Regions from separate parts of the Pseudovibrio sp. Ad26 genome, predicted to be linked through region 1. Evidence: riboswitches for the same ligand, from Rfam matches in the RefSeq annotation. Region 1 holds a riboswitch; each other region holds the start of a gene.
What was found. A riboswitch is a leader RNA that binds a small molecule or an ion and turns the genes downstream of it on or off. The one in region 1 is predicted to bind cobalamin.
Positions count from the first base shown of each region.

Region 2: linked by a shared signal. The riboswitch ahead of nrdH (glutaredoxin-like protein NrdH) and the one ahead of PsAD26_RS13875 (TonB-dependent receptor) in region 1 are both predicted to bind cobalamin.
Region 3: linked by a shared signal. The riboswitch ahead of cobU (bifunctional adenosylcobinamide kinase/adenosylcobinamide-phosphate guanylyltransferase) and the one ahead of PsAD26_RS13875 (TonB-dependent receptor) in region 1 are both predicted to bind cobalamin.

Region 1 covers NZ_LMCE01000058.1:249,609-251,803, reverse strand. Annotated here, with positions in the region: gene PsAD26_RS13875 (TonB-dependent receptor) at 1-764, opposite strand, end outside; cobalamin riboswitch at 940-1,153, opposite strand; one part of gene PsAD26_RS28850 (IS5 family transposase) at 1,368-1,695, shown strand; one part of gene PsAD26_RS28850 (IS5 family transposase) at 1,695-2,125, shown strand; gene PsAD26_RS13860 (DMT family transporter) at 2,164-2,195, opposite strand, start outside.
Region 2 covers NZ_LMCE01000109.1:5,666-7,860, reverse strand. Annotated here, with positions in the region: gene PsAD26_RS23000 (sigma-70 family RNA polymerase sigma factor) at 80-574, opposite strand; cobalamin riboswitch at 955-1,151, shown strand; gene nrdH (glutaredoxin-like protein NrdH) at 1,252-1,473, shown strand; gene nrdI (class Ib ribonucleoside-diphosphate reductase assembly flavoprotein NrdI) at 1,478-1,882, shown strand; gene nrdE (class 1b ribonucleoside-diphosphate reductase subunit alpha) at 1,864-2,195, shown strand, end outside.
Region 3 covers NZ_LMCE01000088.1:210,092-212,286, reverse strand. Annotated here, with positions in the region: tRNA gene PsAD26_RS18140 (tRNA-Asn) at 293-367, opposite strand; tRNA gene PsAD26_RS18135 (tRNA-Asn) at 407-481, opposite strand; tRNA gene PsAD26_RS18130 (tRNA-Asn) at 521-595, opposite strand; cobalamin riboswitch at 856-1,065, shown strand; gene cobU (bifunctional adenosylcobinamide kinase/adenosylcobinamide-phosphate guanylyltransferase) at 1,201-1,761, shown strand; gene cobW (cobalamin biosynthesis protein CobW) at 1,758-2,195, shown strand, end outside.

The DNA.
Region 1 (2,195 bases):
CTGTGACCATCCGTGCCTCGAGCAACAAAATATAGGTTCAGAGCCTCTGTGACATCGACTGAACCTTTTGCAGAAAAGGTCAGGTTCTCATAACCATCTTCATCTGCTGTGTCACTTTTTGGGGTTTGCGCACTAAATCCATCGGTATGGTAGCGCTGCACGTTCACTGCGATATCTGCTGTTTCAGTCGCCGCTTGAAATCCATAGGACGCGTTGACAGTTCCATAGCTGCCACCCTCAATGGCGACATTATGCTTCACGGTGCCCGGCGCAGCGCGTTTGGTGATGATATTGATAACACCTCCAACCGCTTGGCCGCCATATAATGCACTATGCGAGCCTTTTAGGATCTCGATACGTTCAACATCATTAAGTAAGACATGCTCAAGGCGAGCTTCAACTTGCGTACCAGACGGGTCAGCAATATCGACACCATCCAACAAAATCTTTGTGTAATAACCACTCATACCTCGAATGCGTAGAGAGCTTGTTTTTCCCGCGCCACCATTTTGCGAAAATGAAATTCCCGGGAGTTTTGTCAGGTATTCGGAGACAAACGTAGCGCCGTCGTTCTTTAGGTCTTCTTCGGTCACGACATGTGTTGTGGAGCCGACTTTACCGGCTTCGGTTTCCGTTCTGTTGGCGATGACGATGATGTCATCGAGCTCTGTCTCGTTTGCGGATGAGATAAGAGTTGAACTGAAGAGTGCTGAGAGGGCTACGCTGGACTTTAGAGTAGCTGCGATCCAAGATGTGTTACGCACGAGTTTGGTCCATCATTCACAGCATCCATGTTGGAGGCCATGCTGTTGATTGCATTGTGCGTCTTTGAAGAAACTTGGTTCTAACCCGTTGAAACAAAGTCAGATTCATCACCACTCAGACGCACTGTGAATGTCACCTGAACGGAATACCGCCCCTTAGCACGCCCCGTACCGTGGGTGAGTGACTGCATCTGGCAGGTCTCCTGGCTTGCGCGTCCTTATTGTTGCTCCGCCTTCCCAACACCGCTTTAAACAGCTGCATCAGTGGCATGTGTGAGCAACAACTCTACGCTTACAGTTGCGGGGGCAGCCACGGCTTTTCCAAATGGACCGTGTTCCCTTTTCATTTTCATCTGATCGACAAAAATACCAAATGCCCGGCTATTGATCAGATTTCAGGGGCTTCCGTCAACTGGCTGAGCGAGGAACTTGATAAAATTCGACCAATTGCCAGCTAAACTCACAGAATTTGCTGGAGAGAGCACATCACCATATCTTGCGGTGCGACCACTTAAGGCCGCACCTGCTAGGGATGCTTAGGCTCAGGACCCATTGATTTTTGGTGTTTTGTCTGATTCACTTCAGCCAAACCGGAGCTTTGATGTGAGTGATTTATTCTGGCTAACTGAACCTCAGATGGAGCGCCTGTGCCCCTTCTTTCCTAAATCACATGGCCGGCCACGGGTTGATGATCGACGTGTGTTAAGTGGTATTATCTTTATTATTCGCAATGGATTACGCTGGCGGGATGCACCCCAGGAATATGGCCCGCACAAGACCTTATATAACCGGTTTGTGCGTTGGTCGCACAAAGGTCTTTTTGAAAAGATCTTTGAGGAACTGGCCAGACCTACAGGCCCTGAGGCTGATGTCTTGATGATCGATGCAACACACCTTAAAGCTCACCGCACTGCTTCAAGTCTCAAAAAGGGGGCTGTGGCCCGCGCCTGATCGGGCGTACAAAAGGGGGAATGAACACAAAGCTGCACGCTGTTGGTGATGGCGCAGGCCGTCCGATCCGGCTTCATCTGACAGCTGGGCAAACCAGTGATTATAAGGGAGCTGAGGTGCTATTGCCGGATCTGCCTGCTGCCAGGGTCGTGATTGCAGATCGGGGCTATGACAGCAACAAGGTCAGAAAAACCGTGACAGATCAGAATATTGAAGCCTGCATTCCGTCACGCAAAACCCGCAAAAAGAAAGTCCCGTATTCCACCAGAACTTACAGAAAACGGCATAAGGTCGAAAACCTGTTCGCCAAGCTTAAGGACTGGCGACGTATTGCAATGCGATATGATCGCTGTGCCAGTATATTCAAATCCGCAATCTACATCGCTGCAACCGTCATATTCTGGCTATGAGTCCTGAGCCTAGGCCGCATCGCTGCCTTCTCGTTTGTTTAGCTCATGAAAATCAAAGCACAGCCGAGAA
Region 2 (2,195 bases), on a different contig from region 1:
AAAACCCTCGATTACAAATGTCAGGACTGCTGTTTCATAAAAGCCTAGGTCTTTAAAGTCGGACTGGTAGTTTATGCCGCTATCTCTTTGCATTCAGCACCTTCATGCAGTGCTTAATACCAGTATGCAAGTGCTCATGGGTTTGCGTCACAGAAAGGTTTAAACGGCTAGCAATTTCTCTTAGCTTAAGCCCCTCCAGACGGTGCAATTCAACGACTTTGCGTGTTATTTGTGGTAATTCGGCAAGCGCTTTTATGACCAGTTTAAGCTCCTGTTTGCCGGCTAACGCACTCTCCTGAGTTGGCTTTTGTTCCGAATAGGATGTAATTGGAGTTTCATGATCAAATCTCTGAAGTTCCCGTTGTTGCTTGCGCAATTGGTCGATGCAAAGATTGTGAACGATACGACGAAGGTAGCTGTCTGGTGCGTTGGGTGATTTGGAGCCAATCCGTAGGAAGGCATCCTGAACAATGTCCTCACTGAGCGCCCAGTCTTTGGTTATGGATGCAGCATAGCGGACCAGCCCCTCGTAATTTTTTGTATGTATTTTTACATGCTGTTGGGATTTGGTCACGAAACGGAGCCGTTCACTAAAACGAGTATACGGGGAAATTGCAACCATTATATGATTTAATATGAGTATAATAGTCAAGTTATATTGTTGGTTGATTATCAGACAATTGCGCTCGCTATTGGTGTTCTTTAAGTGAAAGAGCGCGTGTGTAATACGAATTTGAAACTGGTTGCAGCAAACAGCATCAGGTAACGAGGGTAAGAAACTATGATCGTTGTATTAAATGGCGATTTGCGAAGCACGGCGCCAACTCAAAAACTCCGTTAAAAGTATAGGATAGGCCCCTCAAAACTGGGGTGAGGTATAGATACTGCTTCCAAACTCCACAGCATTAAATTGTGTAAAGTCATCCATATGTTGACCCACACTTACGTAAATGCACTATATGAGGCGTTCTTGGTTCTTGCGAGATGACTCGCAAGCTAAGAGGGAAGCTGGTGAAAATCCGGCACTGCCCCCGCAACTGTAAGCAGCGAGCAGGCGTTCGCTCATACCACTGGAGATGTTCTTCGGGAAGGTAGAAGGCCTGTGTTGGAGCTGTGTAGTCAGGAGACCTGCCAAGAGACTTTTAACAACCACAGGCGGAGGGCCTGAGCGGGTTGTGAGCAGGTCTGCCTTATGCGTGGGTCCCTGTCTCTCATCCCCAGCCTCTTCTCCTATGCTACGGGGACTAAAGCATGAGCATTACCGTATATTCCAAGCCTGCCTGTGTGCAGTGCACCGCAACCACTCGTGCGCTGGACAGCGCTGGAATCTCCTACGACGTGATTGACCTTTCTCAGGACACAGATGCTTTTGCTGCTGTGCAAGAACTTGGATACCGCCAGGTACCTGTTGTTGTCACAGGTGACCAACATTGGGCGGGTTTTCGCCCAGACAAGATAAGCGCGCTCGCCTGATACGTTGAGCGGGCTCGTCTATTTCTCAAGCCCATCTGGAAACACACATCGCTTTGTTGAATGCCTCGGCCACCCGGCTGAGCGCATACCGTATCGCACGTCTGAACCTATGTTGCAGATGGCGGATCCCTTTGTGCTCATCACACCAACATATGCGGATGGTGAGGGGCGAGGGGCGGTGCACAAACAGGTGATCCGTTTCTTGAATGATGCGGCCAATCGAAATTTGCTGCGAGGCGTCATCGCCTCGGGCAATCGCAATTTTGGGGCGTTTTTCGCTCATGCAGGGACAATTATTGCCGCGAAATGCAGTTGCCCATGCCTTTACAAGTTTGAACTTGCAGGCACGGAAACAGACATTGCGCGGGTTCGTCAGGGGCTAGATTTATTTTGGAAGCAACAACATTAGAGCAATCGGTGAATAGTCCGCAGGGACTTGATTACCATGCACTGAACGCCATGCTGAACCTCTATGATGTAGAAGGCAAAATCCAGTTTGAGGCTGACCGTCAGTCTGCACGTCAATACTTTTTGGAACATGTGAACCAGAACACCGTTTTCTTTCACTCTTTGGAGGAAAAACTCACCTACTTGGTGCGCGAGAATTACTATGAAGCGGAAGTTCTGGAGCAATACGACCCGGCGTTTGTGAAAGCCATTTTTGTGGCTACGTATGAGCGGAAGTTCCGTTTTCCGACTTTCCTTGGAGCGTTCAAATTCTA
Region 3 (2,195 bases), on a different contig from region 1:
TATGAACTCCCTGAAAATTGAAGGAGCCGGTGCTGGATCAGTGGGTCGCCATGTGCAGGATCAGGGTGAGTTTTAGCGCAAAATGGAACGCCTCCGCTTTTGTGCGGAAGAGAGTTCTACCCAAATGGACTTTATGTCTTCGGCCAGCGGCACTTGATAGTGCTGCGCCTTCGCTTCGCGTGAACATGGTTTTCTACCCATCATTTTTCTTGTTTTCTGGATAGACGCGCACGCACGTGTTTTGTGAAGAGAAGAGGTGTTTAAGTAGAAGGGGAGGATAAAGAGAAAAATATGGCTCCCCGGGCCGGATTCGAACCAGCGACCAAGCGGTTAACAGCCGCTTGCTCTACCACTGAGCTACCGGGGATCATACTATGTTGCCATTGGCGGCGATCGATAAAAGAAGTGGCTCCCCGGGCCGGATTCGAACCAGCGACCAAGCGGTTAACAGCCGCTTGCTCTACCACTGAGCTACCGGGGATCACGATGATCTTGCCGTATGGCTGCAAACGAAAAAGAATGGCTCCCCGGGCCGGATTCGAACCAGCGACCAAGCGGTTAACAGCCGCTTGCTCTACCACTGAGCTACCGGGGATCATGACACCCTTGCGAGTTTGCCTCGCCGTTTGCGTGAGGAGGCTTTTACAGAGGCATGTTGTGTTTGCCAAGTCGTTTTTTGCGTATTTTTCGATTTGTGGACAGTTTCTCTATTTTTTTATTGAGATATCCAAGGGGGTTAGCCAGAAATCTCCAAAAACCGCGGATTTTGCGGGTTTGATTTTCTGGTGATGTTGGAATCCTCACAAAGACAATTGACAGGAGAGCTGATTGCGCCGCACATTGAAGGCCAGAACTCCAGTTTCTTTTTGTTCCGGCTCAGGCTTTGGAATGACAAGATTAAACGGGAATGCGGTTCCATATTTTATGGAGACAAGCCGCAGCTGCCCCCGCAACTGTGAGCGGTGAGACCTTAGCGAAAATCCCACTGGCCTTTTAAGGGCTGGGAAGGGGCTATGGTCGGTTGAGCCGCAAGCCAGGAGACCGGCTGGAGATATGATTTGACATAGGACTGCTGTCGGGTGGACGGCGAGAGGTGCTCATGACACATGTTTTTCTGTCTCCGTGCGAGACAGTTGCTCGACTTTCATATTCCCCAGGTGAAGCCCCGGCTTCTATATGCTTGCTGGCCAGCTAACAAAGATGGCTGAACAGAGAGGCGACCTTCGTGTTCGCCATTGCTTGGTTACGGGCGGTGCTCGTTCCGGGAAAAGCGCATATGCGGAAAAGCTGGTCATAAGCAGCGGGCGACGCCCGACTTATATTGCGACAGGCCAGGCCTTTGACGGTGAAATGGAGGAACGCATCGTGCATCATAAGGTGCAGCGTGGCGACCTTTGGGACACTGTTGAGGAGCCGTTGGAGCTTGTGCGCGTGCTGAAAACGCATGCCAGCAGCGATCGTGCGATCCTCGTTGATTGCCTGACACTTTGGCTTTCCAACCTTATGCATGCGGAGCGGGACTGGACCGTGGAGCTGGAGCGGCTTCAGGCAGTTCTTAGCTCTTTGCCATGCCCCGTTGTGTTTGTTGGCAATGAAGTGGGCATGGGCATTGTGCCTGAAAACGCCATGGCCCGCGCCTTTCGAGATGAAGCTGGACGCCTGAACCAGCGTATCGCCGACCTCTGCCATTTTGTGATGTTTGTGGCTGCTGGACAGCCTTTGCAGCTGAAGCCTGCTGTTTTTCCGGAGATTTCCCTATGACTGTTTCTTTTGCTGCGCCTTCTAAAAAAATCCCTGCTGTCATTATCACTGGTTTTCTGGGTGCCGGAAAAACAACGCTGGTGCGTAACCTGCTGATGAAGGCACAGAACAAGCGCATTGCGCTGATCGTCAATGAATTCGGTGAGATGGGCTTTGATGGCTCATTGGTCAATGGCTGTGCTGACCCGGACTGTTCTGCTGATGAAGTGGTGGAGCTGGCCAACGGCTGCATTTGTTGCACAGTAGCTGATGATTTTCTGCCAACCATGGAGATGCTTCTGGAGCGCGAGCAGGTGCCGGATGTTGTTGTGATTGAAACCTCTGGCCTTGCCCTGCCACAGCCGTTGGTGCGTGCGTTCAACTGGCCTTCTGTCAAGCCGCGCGTGACCGTTGACAGTGTGGTGACCGTGGTAGACGCACCGGCTGTTGCTGCT